3 regions of the Vibrio sp. 1288 genome follow, and region 1 is predicted to be linked to each of the others. Evidence: predicted binding sites of a transcription regulator. Region 1 holds the regulator's gene; each other region holds the start of a gene.

Region 1 (7,512 bases):
GAACTGGTTACTTGCGTATTAGAACCCCAAGAAGGCAAACCAGACCGCAAGGTTTACTCCATTACAGACGCTGGTCGCAGCGCTTTAGGAGAGTGGTTTGATCAACCAACTGCACACCCAACAGTTCGTGATGAGTTTTCAGCGAAATTGATGGCATGTGCCGTTCAACCTGCAGCTCCATTCCGTGACCAACTCGCCGAGCTAGTTGAAGAGTCTCGCAAACTGGTTTCTCACTACAAAGAAATTGAAGCGGCTTACTACGCAACGCCGTCAACTTTAGATAAACAAGCTCGCCTAGAACGTCTAACGCTTCGCCGTAACCTTCTGTTACGTGAAACTTGGATCACTTGGGCAGAAGAAGTTCTAACTGAACTTGAAGTGATTGGTTAAACTCCTTTTGCTTTGATAAAACGAAAAAGGCTTGCCACTTGGCAAGCCTTTTATCTTTTTGAAACCAGATTTACGCACCGACTACTGCGCGAGGACGAACACCCAACGTATGGCATAACGCGTAAGTCATCTCTGCACGGTTTAGTGTGTAGAAGTGAAAGTCCTTAACCCCTTCACGACTCAGTACACGCACCATATCAATAGCTTGGCTAGCTCCTACAAGCTGGCGAGTCACCGGATCATCATCCAAACCATCGAATTGTTTGCTCATCCATCCTGGTACTTTCACGTTGTTCTGTGCCGCAAAGCGAGACGCTTGCTTAAAGTTCGATACAGGCAAAATTCCTGGCACAATTTCTACGTCAATTCCTGCTGCGACACAACGGTCACGGAATCGCAGGTAAGACTCAACGTCAAAAAAGAACTGAGTAATAGCACGGTTTGCACCTGCATCTACCTTACGTTTTAGGTTCAATAAGTCAGACTGTGCGCTTTTAGCTTCAGGGTGAACCTCAGGGAATGCAGCAACGGAGATATCGAAATCGTGGCGTGATTTCAGCAGCTCAACCAAATCCGAGGCATACATATCAGGCGCACCGCCACCTGGAGGAATATCACCACGCAGAGCGACGATATTTTCAATACCATTGTTCCAATAATCATCGGCAATATTAATCAACTCTTCACGAGTCGCATCAATACAAGTGAGATGGGGAGCGGCAACCAATCCGGTTGTTGCTTTAATTTCTTTAATGATGGAGTGTGTTCTGTCACGCTCGCCGGAGTTCGCACCGTAAGTCACAGAAACAAATTTAGGTTGAAGCGTTTTAAGACGGTGCACTGAATTCCAAAGTGTTTCTTCCATCTTAGCGCTGCTTGGCGGAAAAAACTCAAACGATACATTGATGTTATCTGATAACTCAGCAATATTCTGGTTCAAGGCGTCGATATGGCCTGCGTGCGTATATCCCATCTTACTCTCCCTGCGGCACTCCGCCACGAAAACAAATCCTTAAAATCGACGTTTAGACGTCTATATGTCTACAGAATGTATTGAATACGATTTAATGTCAACCTTGTAATTATGAATTTTTCTCAAGTTAATAATGAAGATAGTTCAAGTTTCTACTTGAGCATCATCTCACCATTTTGCACGGGTTATGACTTCAGTATGGCACTGATAGGGGAATAAAAAACCCTGGATTAATTCCAGGGTTTTTAGGTCAATCGCAACTTTAAAATAAACCAGCCAATCGGTTGAGGTCGGATTGAATAGCGCCGGCTGTCACTTCTCTGCCAGCGCCTGGTCCTCGAATGACCAAAGGGTTATCTTTGTACCACTTGCTCTCTATGGCAAAAATGTTATCGCATGGCAATAAGTTGGCGAGCGCGTGCTCACGAGATAACGCTTCGACTCCCACCGTTGCTTTACCATTTTTTTCTAAACGCGCCACATAGCGAAGCACTTGATCGTTTCTCTGTGCTTTTGTCAGACGCTCTTGAAGTATTTCACTCAACAACGCTCCATTATCGAAGAAATCATCTAAGCTCAGTTCTCTTAATTCTTCTGGCACCAAAGACTCAACTTTAACGCTGTCTGGTTCTATATCTAGGCCCGATTCTCGAGCCAAGATGACTAACTTACGCATTACATCGGAGCCATCTAAATCAGAACGAGGGTCAGGTTCGGTTAACCCTTGCTGCCAAGCAAGATCGACTAAATCATTAAATGGCACAGAACCATCAAACTGTTGGAACAGCCATGATAACGTCCCCGAGAAAATACCCGATAGAGCGACGATTTCATCCCCACTTTCACGAAGATCTCGCACGGTATGGTTTATCGGTAACCCAGCACCAACCGTTGCGTTGTATAGCCAATGACGACCAATTTTAGCGAATGCATCTTGAACCTGATGGTAGTACTGGCTATCTGCGGAACCGGCCACTTTGTTAGCGGAAATCAAATGAATGCCTTGCTGTGCGATTTCTACGTAGCGCTGAGCCAACTCTTTACTCGCGGTAACATCAAGCACGACTGCTTCATCATAGCTTTTAAGCGCTCCCAAACGTGCCAGCCAATCCCCATTGTTTGCTATGCTTTCATCATCAAATCGTTCAGCAACACTCGCCGCCTCAATACCTTGCTCATCGAACCAATAGGTTTGGCTATCCACAACCGCGACAAGATCAAAGCTCATACCATGACGTTTTTCGAGCTCACTTTTTTGCGTAGCAAATAAATTTAGCCAACTAGAACCAATATTACCCTTGCCACATAAAGCCACTGCCACGCGTTTTTGCGCTTGGAACAACTGGCTATGAATCGTTTGAACCAACGCCTCGGTATCAGTACGGCGCAAAACAGCGACTAGGCTCAGCCCTGAGTCTGTTTCAGAGATAAATTCTACCGGAGAGTGCTTTAGCTTCTGATAAAAGCCAAAGCAATGATTGGCGTTTTTCGTAACGCCTGCACCTACCGCAGCTAAGAGCGAGTAACCTTCTTTTAGCTTAATTTCAGCCTCTACCGCAAGCTCTTGCAAGTGTTTCAATGCACCACCGGCGATTTCTGCGGTGTAAGCCAAGCGTAGCGTGTGCTGATCGGATTGAGCTTCAAATGCCAGTGGCTCTAATTGCGCGCGCTGCAACGCTTGTAATACATCACTCTGTGTTTTTTCGAAGTCGTGCCCATGCATGAAAGACAACTGCACCAATAAAACATCATCCAGTGAAGTAATAATTTTAGCGCCACGACCAGATGCCAATACACGCTCAATACGAGTAGAACCCGACTCTGGCAGATAGCTACACTTGAGATTAAGGTCCATGGTACTTTGCGCCACAGGCTGAAGCGTACGACTGTGTAGCACTGGGGCAGCTAAGCGAGCAAGTTCACTGGCTTCATCCAATCGAAGTAACGGTAATAAACAAGCGTCAGACACCAAACGTGGATCGGCACTATAAACACCAGCAACATCACTCCAAATCGTGACAGTACTGACTTCAGCAAGCGCGCCTATGACCGTTGCAGAATAGTCAGAGCCGTTACGACCAAGTAGAATGGTTTCTCCTGCCTCGTTCTGAGCCATAAAGCCAGTAATTACCACACGTTTATGGTTATGCTGCGCGAGGACCTCTTTAATTAAAGGGTATGAACGAGCGCGATCAACCTCTGGTTGAGTTCCCGCTTCTGCACGTAAAAACGCTCGTGCATCTTGTGCAACCGCAGGGATAGAACGTTGAGATAATAACGCGGCCAATAGGCGAGCAGACCATACTTCTCCGTGCCCCAGTACCGCGGCTTTTTGCGCATTAGTGAGTGGTGCAGTCAGCTCCGAGAGAGTACTGAACTCATCATGTAATAAAGCTAACAGCTCTTCTTTTGCTTCACTCTCCAACAAGCTTTCTATTAGCTCAGTTTGGAACTGTCTCAAGCTTTGAAGCGCTTCATGCGCAATTCGGCCATCTTTATTTAACCCTTCCAAAAACTCAATCAAGCGGTTAGTGGTTTTTCCTGCAGCAGAGACGACCACCAGATCATTTTCTGTCGAATACTCCTTGAGAATACCCACAACGCGTAAGTAGCATTCTGGGTTTGCTAAGCTACTGCCACCAAACTTATGCAGCTGACGTTGTACAGTCATTGTTATTGTCTCCTATTACTGGGTAGCTTTAGCGAACGCTTGTTCTAAATCTGTGATGAGGTCTTGTGCATCTTCCAAACCGACAGACAAACGCAATAGTTGATGAGAGACCCCAGCCTCCGCCAGTGCCTCCTCACCCATTGCACGGTGCGTCATGGATGCTGGGTGGCAAATCAAACTTTCTACACCACCTAATGACTCTGCTAATGAAAACAGTTGGAGCTCTTTCACAAACACCTTTAACTGTTCAAACGAACCAGCAAACTCAAAACTCAACATAGAGCCAAAGCCCGTTTGCTGCTTTTTAGCGATGTCATGACCTGGATGTTCCGGCAGGCTTGGATGATAGATAGTTTTAACTAACACTTGTTTCTGTAGGTAAGCCAGTACCTGCTGTGAGCTCTCTTCATGTACTCGCATACGAGCACCAAGCGTACGAATACCTCGCAGCGTCATGTAACTATCGAAAGGTGTGCCCGTTGCACCAATACAATTGCCCCACCATGCAAGCTCTTCTGCATGCGCTTCTGTGTTGGTGATGATTACCCCACCAATTACGTCCGAATGACCGTTGATGTACTTTGTTGTGGAGTGGATAACAAAATCCGCACCTAGCTCTAAAGGTTTTTGGTACACGGGTGTCAAAAAGGTATTGTCCACCGCAACTAACGCGCCGATTTGTTTCGCTTTTTCACAAGTAGCTGCAATATCCACTACGCGAACCAGAGGGTTTGACGGAGTTTCTAGCAAAATGAGTTTTGGTTTTTGTGCCAATGCAGCATCTAAAGCCTGTTCGTCTGATTGATCGACAAACTGAACCTTAAAATCGCCTTTGTTAGCTCGGGTATTAAAAAGACGATAGGTACCACCATAACAATCGTGAGGAGCAATAATGAGATCATCTGGGCCGAGAAAAGCGGAAACCCATAAATTTAATGCCGACGTACCACAGTTAGTAACAACCGCTCCTTTTCCAGACTCGAGTTCAGATAGCGCACTTTCCAACAGTCCGCGGTTTGGATTACCAGATCGTGTGTAATCATACTTGGGCACTTCACCAAAAGCAGGAAAACCATAGTTAGTGGAAAGATAAATAGGTGGAACGACAGCATGATATTGGCTGTCTGATTCAATACCAGTGCGTACTGCAATGGTCGCAGGTTTGCGAGTGCTCATGGGTGTATCCTTTCACGGGTAATGACTTCTAAATAGGAATGCGCTATATCTAATGAGTAACATAAAGTGATCAACACGCTTCCTTTGCTGTTATGTTCACTTTACTCGTCAAAAAATGAGACGTCAACACTTCTAGACGTCTATATGTCTTTGCTTATGGCGGTAAATGCAGCTAAAATCAGCACCTAAATTATTTTTAACCGATTACATAAATGAAGGTGTGCAATGGCTGACTGGAATGGCGAATACATTAGCCCATATGCAGAGCACGGCAAAAAAAGCGAACAAGTAAAAAAAATTACCGTCTCTATCCCGCTAAAAGTTTTAAAGGTGCTAACTGATGAGCGTACTCGCCGTCAGATCAATAACTTACGCCATGCAACCAATAGCGAATTGCTATGCGAGGCATTTTTGCACGCGTACACAGGTCAGCCACTTCCGACAGATGAAGACCTTCGTAAAGACCGTCCTGATGATATTCCAACAGAAGTAAAAGCGCTGATGACGGAAATGGGCATCGAATTTGAGTCATTCGACGAAGAATAAAAAAGCCTGATAAGAGGTTTCAGGTAATAACTCTTGCCTCGAGCCAAATGAATGACATAAAAAATGGGACGCAATAGCGTCCCATTTTTTATGTATCACATCTGAAAGATATATTACTCTGCCATGTAGTTTTCAGGCATCTCGATACGAGCTACACCTGAATTAACCGCCGCCTGAGCGACCGCTTTTGCAACACGTGGTAGCAAACGTGAATCCATTGGTTTTGGAATAATATAGTCCGCACCAAACTCTAGCTTATCAACACCTGCAGCCTTCAATACGGCTTCAGGTACAGGCTCTTTTGCTAGCTCACGAATCGCCTCAACGGCTGCAAGTTTCATTTCATCATTGATTTCACTTGCACGCACATCAAGAGCACCGCGGAAAATGAATGGGAAACACAATACGTTGTTAACTTGGTTAGGATAATCACTACGGCCAGTACCCATGATCAAGTCATCACGAACTGCGTGAGCAAGTTCCGGCTTGATTTCAGGATCCGGGTTAGAACATGCGAATACGATTGGCTTATCTGCCATCAACTTCAACGCTTCCGCTGGCAATAGGTTTGGACCAGATACACCTAGGAACAGATCTGCACCTTCAATCACGTCTTCTAGTGTGCGCTTATCTGTATTGTTCGCAAATAGCTGCTTATATTCATTAAGATCATCACGACGAGTGTGAATCACACCTTTGCGATCTAGCATGTAGATTTTTTCGCGCATTGCGCCGCATTTGATCAGAAGCTCCATACACGCTACAGCGGCAGCGCCAGCGCCAAGACAAACAATTGTTGAATCTTCAAGTTTCTTACCTTGAAGTTCGATTGCATTCAGCATACCCGCTGCCGTTACAATAGCAGTACCATGTTGATCATCGTGGAATACTGGTACATCACAACGTTCAATCAGACGCTTTTCAATCTCAAAACAGTCTGGTGCTTTAATATCTTCAAGGTTGATACCGCCAAAAGTGTCTGCAATGCTCGCAACAGTATCAACAAATTCATCGATCGTGCGGTGCTTAACTTCAATATCAATAGAGTCAAGACCTGCAAAACGCTTAAACAGTAACGCTTTACCTTCCATCACTGGCTTAGATGCAAGTGGACCTAGGTTACCTAGACCTAGAATAGCGGTACCGTTAGAAATAACAGCAACCATGTTCCCTTTTGCAGTGTACTTGTACACGTTATCCGGGTTTTGTGCGATTTCACGCACTGGCTCTGCAACACCAGGGCTATATGCAAGGGCAAGATCACCCGCCGTTTCCGCAGGCTTTGTCAGTTCGACAGCAATCTTTCCTGGAGTTGGATAAGCATGGTAATCCAATGCTTTTTGGCGATGTTCTTCTTCTGGAGTGGCTGCTTGGTGGTTGTCTTCAGACATGGACGTTTCTCTTTTTTATTTTTAGGTAAGGGGGCATAAATTCTATCGGATAGAAATCAAACTTCATAGGCAAGATTGCGAGCAATATCCTTAAAAAGCCGATAATAAAAGAGATTAGACCAGATAACGGGGTTAAGCACCCGATTTTCGAGTCAGGTGCTCTTTCTTCTTACTATTATTGGAGTATGCAAACTTAGAAAGTATCGTTACTCTTCGTCCACGTATTGCGCTTGGAGATAATTCTCAATACCAGACATTTCAATCAAGCCAAGTTGCGTCTCTAGCCAATCAACATGTTCTTCTTCATCTTCAAGAATATCTTGGAAGAGATCTCGAGACACATAATCTCGAATGTCTTCAGCGTA
Region 2 (7,512 bases), on a different contig from region 1:
GTCTTTTCGGCGCACTTCACGGAGCACGCCTAATTAGTTGATGAAAGGGTAAATAAAGAGAGTCGCCACACGGTTCTTCTTGTGATTCCCAACTCTCTACTTAATCACTGTTCTTAATCATCGTTGCTATTAGTATGATAGACGAGGTAGTCATGAGCTTGCTCGCGTCCCATATACCTTGCCAACGTCTTTTCTTGAACATCGCGCAAATCCACCATAATCAATCCATCTAGAGCGTTATTGAATGCAGGGTCGACGTTGAAGCATACCAGCTTGCCATTGAGGCTTAAGTACTGACGCAGCAAAACGGGCACTCCTTTCCCTTCATCGATTCTGGCAATGACACGTGACAATAGCTGTAAATCACCCAGAGCAGTAAGCATGCTGGTGTTCCAGTCACGATGGTGCTCAGGAAGTGGGTTAGAAGGCGTGACGTACTCTGCGCAGTTGTTGTCGTAGTGATGCAGTGTCATTGATTGGGCAAGCAGTTGGCGTGCAGTATCGCTATAGTCGTTGCTAATGCTTACCGGACCAAATAGGTGAGTGTAATCTGGGTTTTGATGCACGAAGGTTGCGATGCCTTTCCACAGCAGCAGCAGCGCGCTCATGCTCTTTTGATATTGCTGCGCAATCACTGAGCGCCCCATTTCGATGGATTTACCCATTTGGTCGATAAAGCGTTGGTCATAGTTAAACAACGTTCGTGAATACAGACCTGCTACACCCCGCTTTTCAATCAGTTGATCAACCAGACCTAAACGATACGCGCCCACCAAGCATTGGTTCTCTCTGTCCCACACAAACAGATGCAGGTAATCATGATCGAAATGGTCAATGTCTATTGCTAGTCCTGTCCCTTCGCCAACCTGTCGAAAATTGAGCTCACGTAGACGACCAATTTCATGCAGCAGGGAAGGGATATTCTGCGACTCCGTGCAGTAAACATCGAACTCACCACTTGTTAGCAGCTTGGACTCTTTTGGTAAGTTGTTCAGTTCTTCAAGCAATTCGCCTACGGGTAACCCTGCCGCTATTGGTGAGAGCCGTTCTGATGAGGAAGAGGGCTTCACCGATTGGATTTCACGATTGAGTAAGTAAGTGTTGAGCCGCAAATAGTTCACCACTTGATCATCGCTAAGTGTGTTCAGCTCTTTAAATTTTATCGCTTGGCCAAAGGATAAGTTGATGGTTTGCGCCTGTTTGTTCAGCAGTTCTCGCCCAAGCAGTAGGGTGCGCAAAAGTGGATGGATTTTCCCTGCCATATAGAAGCGTTTCGAGTTCTGGCCACTGATGAATACTGGAACTGTCGTGGCTTTGTTTTTGCGAATTAGGCTACTTACGCTTCGACTCCACGCTTTGTCTTCCAAGCGTTGTTGTTTGGCATCGACTAACTGGGACACTTCACCGGCAGGAAAGACAAGCAATAAGCCGCCACTTGCTAGGTGTTTATTAGCCGCTCTGAGGGCCTTCATATTCGATTTGACGGCGTCTTTGCCTTCAAACACATCGACACCAATGAAGAGCTGATCTAACTCCGGCACGGTTTTCAGGTATTGATTGGCTAGGATTTGGATATCGCCTCTGACCATCAACAGCAGTTCAGCCAAGATCACGCCTTCCACACAACCAAGCGGATGATTCGCCACAATGACGGTAGCACCTTGTTTAGGTACTGAGTCGAGTGAACCATGAGCAATGCGATAATCGATACCTAAAATATCCAACGTGAAGCGGAGAAAAGTTTTGGTATCGGCATTAACGGGGCGTTGAGCGTAGAACTTATCAAGCTGGTTTAAACCGGTTGCCCATTCAGCAACGTTTTCACCAATGCCAAACGGCGTTTTACGAGGGAGACGAAAAGGGGTTGAACTATCCATATTTACCTCAGCGTACAAGTTGCTGATTGGATAGTAGAAATTACAGATGACAGTTAAGAGGCAAAAGCATGAGCCTTTGGTGACAAACCAATGAAGCTTTATTGAATAAAGAAAACGGTATATCACTGTGCTATGAATCAAAACTCGCGTTATGTCTCCCTCTTAAAACAATAGATAGGCTATCTTATCTAGAACAAAGATTAAGCTAAGTTGATATTTATCAGGGGGAAATAATGGAACGAGTTTCCAATAAAGCAGCACTTTGGATTGGGCTAAGTTTGATACTTGGTCTTGGCATCCTTGGCTATTTTATGCAGCAGACGGCGGTGAAATACCGAGCCTATGAAAGAGTCGTGACAGTAAAAGGTTTGTCGGAGCGTGAGTATCCTGCTGATACGGTGATTTGGCCGATTCAATTTACTCTAGCGAGTAATGATATGGGAGCCATGTTTGATGAAATTGACCAGCAAACCCGTTTGATTTTGGACTTTCTAAGTGCCAAAGGGCTTCCTGAAACCAGCGTTTCCCTTTCTTCCCCAGCGGTCATTGACAGAAAAGCACAGCAATATGGGAGCGAGCAAGACATTGAGTATCGTTATTTGGCCTCGCGAACCGTTACGGTTTACAGCCAGAGTGTTGATGTTGTTCGAGCGGCAATCAATGAAATAGGTGAGCTAGGAAAACAAGGCGTTTTGCTTAACCAAGATCCTTATGCAAATCGTGTTGAGTACAGCTTTACTAAGCTGAATGATGTGAAGCCAGACATGATCGAAGAAGCGACTAAGAATGCGCGTGAAGTGGCTGAGAAATTTGCGAAAGACTCACAGAGTTCACTGGGTAAGATCAAACGTGCAACTCAAGGGCAGTTCTCGATTTATGACCGAGACAGCAACACGCCTTACATTAAGAAAGTACGAGTGGTATCGACGGTTCAATATTACTTATCTGATTAAAGTTGCGCTCATATAGTCAATAGTTGGTCGTTCCATCACCTTCTATTTGTAGAGGTATCTATGCTCTGTGATAGGGAAATCAGTCTTCGATGACGCTATATACAAGTACTTTTTTATAAAACTAAGTTCTTAACAGTGATGAGGTGAGTTTGATAATAATCAAGCTCACTTGTTTCTTATGAGCGTAAGTTAGTATGACTTATTGCTAGAAGGAATTAGTATCATGGCATACAAGCACTTTGTTAGAGAACTACTGGGTTTAGCGATTGTTGTCTCTGTCGTCTTTGGCGTATTAGGCGTGATGTTAGAGCTCTTCGCACTGACGGCACTTTGGGAGCATCAGCAAACGATAGCCGATGTTTTTTTCCATGAATCTCTCTACTTCATCGTATTTTTAATCCCACCATACTTCCTCTGGAAGTTGATTAACCGTCCTGAATTGGTTTCTGCTGACCAAGCTTATTTGGCAATGAAGTTAGAGGCTGAAAGTCGACAATGAGTCGATTTAGTGAGTAATGAAAAGAAGAGGCTATGAGAAAACATTAGCCTCTTCTCTATCTGATTCGTGGGGTAAAATATTCGCTGCTTTATTGATTAAAAAGCTGCTTCGATTGTGCCTTTGAAAGTGCGATCGAGATAATCACGAATCGCTTGAGATTGATAAATAGAAACGAACTTTTTATACGCTTCATTATTTTTGTCTGCGTCACGAGTGGCGATGACCATGACTGCTAATGGGGCGTCTTTTGCTTCAAGATAGATACTTTGTTTCTTCGGATCTAAACCAGAAGACATTACGTAGTTCATTGTAATCGCAGCCGCGTCCACATCATCTAATGTTCTTGGTAGCTGAGCGGCATCTACCTCGACAAATTCAAATGATTTTGCGTTTTTTGTGATATCAGTTAGGGCGGCTTTATGGCCAACACCCTGTTTCAGCTCAATTAAACCTGCATCGGCGAGTAGCAACAGACCACGACCACCGTTGGTAGGGTCATTTGGAAGCGCTATACGTGCATTGTTTGGAAGCTCTTGCAGTGAGCGATACTTATTGGAATAAAGCCCCATACGCATAAGAATGGACTGACCAATTGATACTAATTGGGCGTTATGGCTACTGTTGAAGTTGTCTAAAAATGGCTGGTGCTGATAGCTGTTAATATCGATGCTACCGTCGCTAAGGGCGGCATTAGGTGTCACGTAGTCAGAAAACTCAATGACTTCGACATTCAAACCTTGCTTTGCTGCCTCCTTCGCTACCGCCTCGACTACTTGTGCATGTGGTCCAACTGTCGCGCCCACTTTAATGACAGAGTCATCTTTTTCTCCACAAGCGCTTAAGCCGACTACTGCCGTGAGAATCAAAGCTAGTTTCTTTAAGTGACCAATACTTTTCATTGTAGCTCCATTTTTTGTTTTAGACGTCTATACGTCCATACTATCAGAAGTTGTCTGAGGGTCAATGGTTTAAATCACGAGCAGACATTTTGTTTCTATTGCTCGTATAGAGAGCCAGATAATAGTTAAAGAAGAGGGGAAGAGGAAAAGCTATTACGAGGTTAGTGACGAGTTACCGCAACCGAAACTGTACCCAAAGATATAAGATACAAAAAAAGCGTAGTAGGTATTAACCTGCTACGCCTTTCGGAATATGGTGGCCCCTCGCAGACTTGAACTGCGGACCAATCGATTATGAGTCGACTGCTCTAACCACTGAGCTAAGGGGCCTTAATAGGACAACGATTATAGGGGAAGCGTTGCAAGGTGTCTAGATACCAACTAGGGCAATTGCGCTTAGTTTTTATCCACTTAGAACAGTAGATAATAAAAAAGGTGACCTAAAGTCACCTTTTTTGATTTCTAAAAGCTTGTATGCGCTGCGATTATTCGTCTAGGAAGCTGCGCAGAGTCTCTGAGCGGCTTGGGTGACGAAGTTTACGTAGTGCTTTTGCTTCGATCTGACGGATACGCTCACGAGTAACGTCGAACTGCTTACCAACTTCTTCTAGAGTATGGTCAGTGTTCATGTCAATACCAAAGCGCATACGAAGTACTTTCGCTTCACGTGGTGTTAGACCTGCAAGCACGTCTTTTGTTGCCACTTTAAGGCTAGTTGCTGTTGCAGAATCTAGCGGAAGTTCTAGCGTTGTATCTTCGATAAAATCACCTAGATGCGAATCTTCGTCGTCACCGATTGGTGTCTCCATTGAGATAGGCTCTTTAGCGATTTTTAGAACTTTACGAATCTTGTCTTCTGGCATTTGCATGCGCTCTGCCAGTTCTTCCGGTAGTGGCTCGCGACCCATCTCTTGCAACATTTGACGAGAGATACGGTTTAGCTTGTTGATCGTTTCGATCATGTGTACCGGAATACGAATCGTACGTGCTTGGTCCGCGATTGAACGAGTGATTGCCTGACGGATCCACCACGTTGCGTAAGTCGAGAACTTGTAACCACGACGATATTCGAACTTATCTACCGCTTTCATCAGACCGATGTTACCTTCCTGGATCAGATCCAAGAACTGTAGGCCACGGTTGGTGTATTTCTTCGCGATAGAAATTACAAGACGCAAGTTCGCTTCAACCATCTCTTTCTTCGCACGGCGAGCTTTTGCTTCACCGATAGACATACGACGGCTGATGTCTTTAATGTTCTGTACGTTTAGAGAAGTCTCTTCTTCAATCATTTTTAGCTTAGCGATTGAACGACGGATTTCTTCTTCGTTACGTTTGATCTTTTCAGCGTATGGCTTGTCTGAAGCAAGAACTTCATCCAGCCAAGCTTCACTTGATTCATTACCAGTGAACAGCGCGATGAATGATTTCTTCGGCATTTTGCCGTATTCAACCACTGACTTCATGATCAGACGCTCTTGAGTACGAACACGATCCATAGCAGTACGCAGTTCATTCACTAAGTGATCAAACTGTTTAGGCGTTAGACGAAACTCGCGGAATACGTCTAGCATCATTTCATTAGCAACGGTTGCTTTCGGGCTGTTATAGCCGTACTCGTTGATTGCTAATTGAAGATTTTGATAGGTGCTGCGTAGTTGGTTGAATTTCTCTAGCGCTAATTCTGGATCGATACCTACATCTTCTTCAGAATCATCTGAATCGTCATCGCTATCTTCGTCGTCATCAACGTCTTCATCGTCTTCTTCTTCTAACTGAGATTCAGTCAGTTCAGAACCGATGTGTGTTGCCGTTGGTGCAGCGGTGTCGTCAGCATCTGGATCTACAAAACCTGAAATTAGGTCTGTAAGACGTAGTTCTTCAGCTTGAACTTTGTCAAATTGCTCAAGAATGTACGGAATTGTGCCTGGGTATTCAGCAACAGACGATTGAACTTGGTTAATACCTTCTTCAATACGTTTTGCGATGTCGATTTCGCCTTCGCGAGTTAGAAGTTCGACAGTACCCATCTCACGCATGTACATACGTACTGGGTCTGTTGTACGACCAATCTCACTCTCTACGCTAGAAAGTGCAGCGGCTGCAGCTTCGGCTGCATCTTCATCGGTAATATTTGTGTCATCGTTCAGTGCTAAATCATCAGCATCAGGAGCAGTTTCTACTACCTTAATGCCCATGTCGTTGATCATCTGAATGATGTCTTCTACCTGTTCTGAATCTACGATTTCAGCAGGTAGGTGGTCATTTACTTCGGCGTAGGTCAGATAGCCTTGTTCCTTGCCTTTAATAACAAGTGACTTTAGCTGTGACTGCGGATTGTGATCCATAGACGGTATCCAACTTCGTAATCTGGTGAAGGAATCAGTATGCGAAATGCAAACCACTTACTATAACAAATTAAATCGTTGCTGACTAATTAAACAGGGTTACGCTTTTAAATCTAGCATAAGTGCTAGCAGCTCCCTTTTCTCTTCGGCTGATAAACCGACACTTCTTGCTTTGGCCTGCAGGTTTTCAATTTGTTTTTCTACGCACTGGGCAATAATTTTATCCAGTGAGTCTAAAAAGATTTCTTCTTGGTTGTCCTCATCGAGTGGAATGTCCCAACTCGCGAGACGAGACAGAAGGGTCTCATTTTGGCTGTTTCGCCAATGCTCTAATAATTGGCCTGTGTTGATATGGGGATGCGCTTGGCATTTATCAAGTACATCAACAAATAAACTTAGACCAGGAATGGGCAAATCTCTAACGCTAGTTAGATCTGGCACCATACTTACGTATTGTGGGTTTTGAATCAGTAACGCGATCACTTCTCGCATCGGCGTTCGCTTGATTTCTTTATGAGGTTGAGGCCTTTTATCCTCTTTACCTTGTTTTGAAATTAGCTGCTGTAGTTGGCGTTCATCAACCAAACCCAAACGGCGGCCAAGCAATTCTCTCAAGTATAGTCTTAAAGTGCCGCCAGGGACTTTATCAATGAGAGGAACCGCAAGAGTACTCAGTTTTGCCATGCCTTCTTTCGTGCTCATATCGACCTGCTGAGTCAATGAGCTGAACATGAATTCAGACAAGGGCATCGCATTAGACACTTGCTGCTCAAATGCTTGTTTTCCGTTTTGTCGGATATAAGAGTCGGGATCTTCTCCATCCGGCAAAAACATGAATTTTAACTGGCGACCATCCGTTAGGTAAGGCAATGCATTTTCCATGGCACGCCACGCGGCTTCACGGCCTGCGCGGTCACCGTCATAACAACACACGAC
Region 3 (7,512 bases), on a different contig from region 1:
CGATGAAGCGCTTGAAAAACAACAATCAGACAACATCTTATTGCCAACTGCACACTACCCTGCGGAAAAGCAAAAAGCGCTCGGTTTGGAAGTCATGAAGCTACTTCAATTCGATTTTGAACACGGTCGACTTGATGAGAGTACCCACCCATTTTGTGGCGGTGTACCGACAGATGTGCGTATTACGACACGTTATAATGAAAACGAGTTTGTCCAATCATTGATGGGGATTGTCCACGAAACTGGCCATGCTCGATACGAGCAAGGGCTACCAAAAGATTTATCAGGAACACCCGCGGGAGAAGCTCGCTCTATGGGTATTCATGAATCACAATCACTCTTCTTTGAAATGCAAATAGGACGAAGCAGCGCGTTTATCGATCACCTCGCTCGACTGGCTTCTAACCATTTTTCTGGTAGTGAATTCGAAAAAGACAATTTAGCCAAAATTTACACTCGCGTAGAAAAAGGCTTTATTCGCGTAGATGCTGACGAACTAACATATCCTGCTCACGTTATCCTTCGATATGAAATTGAGCGAGATCTCATGAACGGCGTCATCAAACATACAGATGTACCAGAACTCTGGAACGAAAAGATGAAAGCGTACTTGGGGCTATCAACCGAAGGAAACTTCAAAAATGGCTGTATGCAAGATATCCATTGGACAGACGGAAGTTTTGGCTATTTCCCGTCCTACACGCTCGGTGCGATGTACGCTGCACAATTTATGGCAGCAATGAAACAAACCGTCGATGTAGATGCGGTTATTCGTTCTGGCGACTTAGCTCCGATATTCAATTGGCTCTCGGAAAACATCTGGAGTAAAGGTAGCTTATTCACCACTGATGAGTTGGTAAAACAAGCCACGGGTGAAACACTGAATGCTAAACACTTTCAAGCTCACCTAAAAGATCGCTACTTATAAAGCGAAAAGAATAGAAAGTAAAAGCCCAAGGTTCGTATGTTCCTTGGGCTTTTTGTAGGCTCTCTATGTGTTATGCCAAGCTAGGGATGAGCCTAGGCTTGTACAAACAGTCCTCACCCTCTGGTCTAGTTTTAAACCGACGATGAAGCCACATATACTGGCTCGGACTTGCCATGATTGATGTTTCAACTATTTGATTCACGAATGCGGCGGCGCGTTGATGATCCTCTTTCGGGAAACCTTCGACGGGCGCACTAATGGTTAGGGTATAGTGTCCGTCTTTTCCTCTTACCATCGTAAAAGGCACAATGGCGCAATCTGTAGAATCAACCAACAAACTTGTACCTGTCGTAGTACAAGCATTTTTAACGGCAAATAACGGTGCAAATGTCGAGCGTCGGTTACCATAATCGTGGTCCGGTGCATACCAAACCCGCTCACCCGCTTTAAGTGCTTCAAGCATGGCTTTGACGTTTTTACGATCAATCAGTGTACGATTAGAGCGAGAGCGTCCCTTATACTGAAAATAATCAAAGCACGGATTATTGTTTGGGCGATAAACACCGGTTCCAGACTTTTTAATGCCAAAAGCTCGAGCACCTAACTCTAGATTCATTGAGTGTACGGCCAACATTAATGCACCTTTGCCTGACTTCTCTAAAGCCTCTAGATGCTCCATGCCTTTTATCGTGACGTGTTTGTTTACCCGTTTATCTGACCAAAACCATGCCATTGCGGTCTCAAAAAGTGCGATGCCAGTATTGTCGATGTTGTCTTTTAGAATTGCTTCGCGTTGGCATTTTTCCATATGAGGGAAGCAAAGCTCAAGATTGCGTCTGATCGTAACTTGACGTTTTCTCATGAATCGCATAGCTAAACGACCAATGTTGCGTCCCAAAGCTAGTTGAACTTTAAAAGGAAGGAGGCTAAGTAAGTACATCACGCTAATGATAATTAACGTTCCCCAGTAACGAGGCAAAAGAAATTCGGCCTTGAAAGCAGGCTTTTTGTATTTGTTCATGTAAGTATTGTCAGATGTGCCCATCTATAAGTGATAAAAACAATGATAATGGACTGCACTTTTATCATTGATAACGCTAATAACATAAATTAAAGCGCGCGGATTCTATGGTTCTTCGACACACTACACAATAAGAACTTTGCAGAAATATGTAGGGAATGAAAAAGCAGTAAAGATGAGTCGCCACGTTAACATCTATCGGAGTGATTTATCTACTGCCCTTTCCTAAAGTTTGAAGAAACATAACTTTGTATTTTCAATGCGCTAAATAATGTCTATTTTTCAATCACATAATGCGACCGTTATGAATACAACAATAAGACGTCATATCAATACTCGCCATTAGCGATTGAATTTGTACTAAAAAGCCGCAGCAATTTCTCGCTGCGGCTTCTTATTCACTTAACAAGTAGAGTGGCGTTATTCGTGCCCTACTGTTTTGGATAATAAATTTACGATCAACACACCTGCGATGATAAACCCAATACCAACTAGGGCTGGTAAGTCTAGACGCTGTCCGTAAACAAAGTAACCAACCGTCGCAACCAAAACGATCCCAGCACCACTCCATATGGCATAAACAACCCCGACAGGCATTGTTTGCACTGTGACGGAAAGCAAGAAGAAAGCGATGCCGTAACCAATCAAAACGACTGTGCTCGGCATTACTTTCGTAAATTGCTCTGTTTTGGGAATATAAGAAGTGGCAATCACTTCACATACAATCGCTATCGACAGCGCCAACATTGGTGGCATAGAGACAAGCATTTTGAACATAAGGCATTAACGCTCAACAGAAATGTAACCGACAACATGTCCGGATAATTAGGCCGCGCATTATACCCAACTCATCTCACGATGGAATACCACTAACGATGTTTACACACCATCACTTTCGCTTACTTTTTGATGACCAGGTGAAAGGCTGACGTTTTGGTGCTGACGAGAAATTTCAAAGTAGATATGCATATCAATCGGCTCAGGTGTATTGAGTAGCATCTTACCTACTTCACGTTGGAAATGACCATAATTACCTAGCTCATCCGTTAGTTCTAGGAGCTCGTAAGAGGCTTCATCGGCAAACATTCCATACGCATACTGATAATGACTGATATCCTTGCTCTTATCATAACCCAGCTTTTGAAGAGCTTGATCAATCTCTTCCGGCGTATAAATGTCTTTATCACCAAACGAATGCAGTAGCACGCAAGGAACTTCTTGAGCGATGCTCTGAATCTTTGTCTTTCTCTTGAAAATACCGAACATAATGTCCTCCACTGACGATGTTTCCAAACATGCACATTAATGCAAAATGGTGAGCTGATTGTTTTTAGTATGGCTCATTAATTTGAGACTTCCTTAATACGAAGTCACCTTCACATATTAACGTGATCGCATAATTACCAGCAAATAGTACACACTGCGTTTCAAACCTATCTCATCAGAAACTCTGCTTTAGTCACAATTGTGTGACAACCCCGAGTACGGTTTACCATAATGTAAAGAGTAGATTGAAAAGTCGGATTTCGTATCGACATCTAAACTTAATTAAGTTAGCTTTAGAAGTATAGACGTCTAGATTGACTATACTTAGGGAGAGAAAGTCGTGCCAATTAGAATTCCAGATCAATTACCAGCTACCGATGTATTAAGGACAGAAAACATCTTCGTGATGAGTGAAACGCGTGCAGCGAGTCAGGAAATACGTCCTTTAAGAGTGCTGATCCTTAATCTGATGCCAAAAAAAATAGAGACTGAAACTCAGTTTCTGCGTCTACTCTCAAACAGCCCACTACAGGTTAACGTCGAATTACTGCGCATTGATAACCGCCCGAGTAAAAATACGCCAACTGAACATTTAGACACGTTTTATCGCCAATTTGAAATGGTGCGAGATAAAAACTTCGATGGCATGATCATTACTGGGGCTCCATTAGGTTTGGTGCAATTTGAAGATGTCATTTATTGGGATCATCTCAAAACCATCATGGAGTGGGCAAAAGATCATGTGACATCCACTCTTTATGTTTGCTGGGCTGCGCAAGCAGGGTTAAAGCTACTCTACGATCTACCTAAAAAAACGCGTAAAGAAAAACTTTCAGGCGTGTATCATCATCAAATCCATCATCAGTTTCACCCTATCTTACGCGGATTTGATGACACGTTTTTGGCTCCTCACTCGCGTTACGCAGATTTTTCGCCTCACTTTCTAGAAGAGCATACTGACTTAGACATTTTAGCGACATCGGATGTCGCAGGTGTGTACTTGGCCACCACAAAAGACAAACGCAATGTCTTTGTCACAGGACACCCTGAGTATGATTCTCACACCTTACATAATGAATATATCCGAGATTTAAGCGAAGGTATGGAGCCCGCTATTCCTGTCAACTATTACCCAAACAACAACCCAGATAACCCACCAATTGCAAGCTGGAGAAGCCATGGACACCTCCTCTTTTTAAACTGGCTGAACTACTGTGTTTATCAGCAAACACCGTACGATCTCGATCACTTCAGTGAAGATGCTTTCACTAAAGACGATTAGCTTCAAAATAAGCAAACAAAGCACTCATCATTACCGAAATGTAATATGTGAACCAAGCCGCCATATGGCGGCTTTTTCATAACAGTTTGCAAACCTGATCGCATAGTGTTTTTTCCTCAATAGGCTTTTGCTAAGTAATTCATATCATGCAGAAAGATTCAGGGATGTAGGGATAAAGAATGAAAACAGCAAAGCTCGGTGCACTAATATTATTGTCTCAGTTTGCACTCGTGGGTTGCGTGACGGTGAAAGAAGATGGAAGCCCTGTCGTTAAAGCCGATCCTGTGGCAATGGCAGAATCACGTATCGCACTTGGCTTAGGTTATTTAAACGGCGGTAACATGATTCGCGCGCATGATAACTTACAACAAGCCTTAAACCACGCACCTCAATACTATCGCGCGCAATTATCTATGGCTCACTACTACGAAACGGTTGGTGAAGATATTAAAGCCGAACAGATGTATAAACGCTCTCTACGCCAACACACTAAAAACGGAAATGTGCTCAATAACTACGGTACTTTTCTTTGCAAGCGAGGTGACTTCGAAAAAGCCGATCAGATGTTTAATCGAGCCATTGAGCAGCCTTATTACTACCTTATTCCAGCAAGCTATGAGAATGCAGCTTTTTGTGCGCTAAAATCACAAGATAAAGACAAAGCGAGATACTACTTTACTAGAGCTATCGATCATGACCCTCATAGACCAAAATCGATTTTGCAACTCGCTAAAATAGAAATTGATAGCGGTGATTATACTGAAGCTAGAATTCGATTAATGAGATTCAATCAAATGTATGGCGTGAAGAAGCCCTCTTTGCAACTCATGATTCAACTTGAACGTGCAGCAGGCAATGAAGCTCTCGAGAAAAAGTATCAAAAACAATTGGAAAAATTTTCTTAGTACAAAATAGCGATACATAAGGCGCATTAGCTCACAGCCAATACAGCGCTTGACCAAGAATCCAGTGAATTCAGACTCACGGTGATACATTCATCCTGTACATAAACGTCAAATTCGGTACTATTTGAACGGAATAAGTGACCAAGTCACATTATAAAAAGTGCGCACACAACGAAATTTGTACATCATACTGTTTTTAAGATTGATTTCGGCACATTGATAAATACTAAATATTACTGACATGCACCAGAAGGAAGTTGAAGCCGGATGAAACCTGCCTGCACTCTGTTATTACTCACTTTGCTGAGTTCACCTTTTGTTGTCAGTGCACAAGAAAATATTGAGAAAACATTCACGTTTGGCATTGTGTCCAATAAAGCCCAAAGCAAAATCAAAAAAGCGACGCCCCTTACTCAGTATGTAACTGAAAATATGGCTGAATATGGTTACGCAAAAGGGGCAGTAAAGGTATTTAAAAATTATCGTCAGCTCGCGGTTGCGCTTGAAAATGGCACCGTTCAAATTGCAACGGCGACCCCCTTTAATGCGATGACCTTAGAAAAGGAGTCTAATAGCCAAGTTCTTGCTATACGATGGAAAAAAGGCCTGCAAAAATATCATACTGTGTTCTTTACTAATAAAGAGAGTGGGATTGAGTCACTTTCTGACCTGCGCGGAAAAACGCTTGTTTTTGAAAAGCGCACGTCTACCAGCAGCTATTACCTACCTGCGATTACATTGCTGAATCACGGAGAAAAACTGCAATACCTTCCCTCTCCTGATGACAAACCGGCCAAAGACAGTATTGGTTATTTATTCCTTGATGAGCAACTCGCTCAGTCAAATGAAATCAACCTATCTGTATGGGTATATAAACAGAGAGTTGCGGCAGGAGCATTCAGTAACTTCAACTGGAACAATCCCAAAGATTTGCCAGAGAACATGAAAGACAAACTAGCGATTTTTTCTCGTTCTGTTGAAATACCCAGGGATTTGATTCTCGCTTCTCCAAGCATGAGCCTAGAGCAACAGCGTAAAATCACGTCCATACTGCTTGATATGGATACAACTCACGAAGGCTCTCTCGCACTTAAAAAGTTTCAGAACACCAAAAAATTCAGCGCACTTACTCCAGAAATGCGAGCCTCCTTAAGTACAGTGCGCAAGTCAGTTCACTTGTTACCGAAGGTGGATTGATGTTTCAAAAGCTCTCACTCGAAACCAAATACATTTGCTCGACAATGTTCGTTGTCTTGTTTGTTGTGGTGATAAATCTTGCGTTATACATGCACGGTTACGATGCGTATTCAAATAGCTTAACTCAACAAATCACGAACAACTCTCAAGAAAAAACCGAATCTTACGTTAAGCAAAAAGGGTTGGTTTATGCAGAGCTATTATCAAAACAGCTTTTTGATCCACTCTATACAGACAATATCAGTCAAGCGTATGAGCAAATTAAGGCAACATTGAGCCAGCCAGATGTCTCGAAAATACATGTTGTTGACAATGAAGGGCTAATCTTTCACGACGGCACTACTCAGCTAAGGATGTTTGCCCAACCCCATTACCGCTCTCCTTTTATTTTGAAAGCAATAGAAGAATCCAGAACTCTCGTTTCCTTTTCCAAGCATCAGTTGGAGATCGCAGCGCCGATTCAGCAATCAAATATTACTCTTGGGGCGGTATATCTTGAGCTTAACTTGATACATCTACTGGAAGAGAAAGAACAGAACATTGAACAAGTCCAAGCGATTACCTCAAACGATAAACAGAAGATGTTTAACTTGCTGCTAACGATCAGTGGGATATCCGTTCTATTCGGTAGCATCATCGCTTATGCTTTGGGGCGGTCGTTAACTAAGCCACTCAAGCAACTAAAAGATCAATTTTCAGAGTCAAATACCCAAGCGCTGCCAGTCACCGACATACAAAGCAAAGATGAAGTGGGAGAACTTATTTCGGCGTACAACAAAATGTCAAACAAAGTGAACCGATACACCAGCCGAGTTGAGTTCATGGCATACCACGATATTCTGACTTCCCTGCCAAACCGAGAAAAGTTACTCATTGATATTCAAACGCAAATAACTGACCACAAATCCCCCTC

Evidence for each region. Region 1 encodes MetJ, which represses methionine synthesis genes. Its sites were predicted from a motif close to TTAGACNTNTANANGTCTAA; they were not measured.
Region 2: R8O11_RS00775 (MetQ/NlpA family ABC transporter substrate-binding protein) is a predicted target of MetJ. The motif match lies at 4,248-4,267, and genes of this name have one in related genera.
Region 3: metA (homoserine O-acetyltransferase MetA) is a predicted target of MetJ. The motif match lies at 3,509-3,528, and genes of this name have one in related genera.

What each region holds. Positions count from the first base shown of each region.
Region 1 is NZ_JAWPOX010000044.1:1,003-8,514, reverse strand. Features, by position in the region: gene R8O11_RS22070 (PadR family transcriptional regulator) at 1-390, shown strand, start outside; gene metF (methylenetetrahydrofolate reductase) at 461-1,363, opposite strand; gene R8O11_RS22060 (bifunctional aspartate kinase/homoserine dehydrogenase II) at 1,626-4,034, opposite strand; gene R8O11_RS22055 (O-succinylhomoserine (thiol)-lyase) at 4,050-5,210, opposite strand; gene metJ (met regulon transcriptional regulator MetJ) at 5,436-5,756, shown strand; gene R8O11_RS22045 (malic enzyme-like NAD(P)-binding protein) at 5,870-7,147, opposite strand; gene bfr (bacterioferritin) at 7,354-7,512, opposite strand, start outside.
Region 2 is NZ_JAWPOX010000001.1:177,841-185,352, reverse strand. Features, by position in the region: gene R8O11_RS00790 (lysophospholipid acyltransferase family protein) at 114-1,877, opposite strand; gene R8O11_RS00785 (SIMPL domain-containing protein) at 2,111-2,830, shown strand; gene R8O11_RS00780 (hypothetical protein) at 3,054-3,329, shown strand; gene R8O11_RS00775 (MetQ/NlpA family ABC transporter substrate-binding protein) at 3,425-4,228, opposite strand; tRNA gene R8O11_RS00770 (tRNA-Ile) at 4,483-4,558, opposite strand; gene rpoD (RNA polymerase sigma factor RpoD) at 4,714-6,576, opposite strand; gene dnaG (DNA primase) at 6,676-7,512, opposite strand, start outside.
Region 3 is NZ_JAWPOX010000015.1:85,008-92,519, reverse strand. Features, by position in the region: gene R8O11_RS13180 (carboxypeptidase M32) at 1-928, shown strand, start outside; gene R8O11_RS13175 (LpxL/LpxP family Kdo(2)-lipid IV(A) lauroyl/palmitoleoyl acyltransferase) at 999-1,949, opposite strand; gene R8O11_RS13170 (DMT family transporter) at 2,370-2,705, opposite strand; gene R8O11_RS13165 (DUF6559 family protein) at 2,829-3,215, opposite strand; gene metA (homoserine O-acetyltransferase MetA) at 3,556-4,497, shown strand; gene pilW (type IV pilus biogenesis/stability protein PilW) at 4,677-5,402, shown strand; gene R8O11_RS13150 (phosphate/phosphite/phosphonate ABC transporter substrate-binding protein) at 5,670-6,599, shown strand; gene R8O11_RS13145 (GGDEF domain-containing phosphodiesterase) at 6,599-7,512, shown strand, end outside.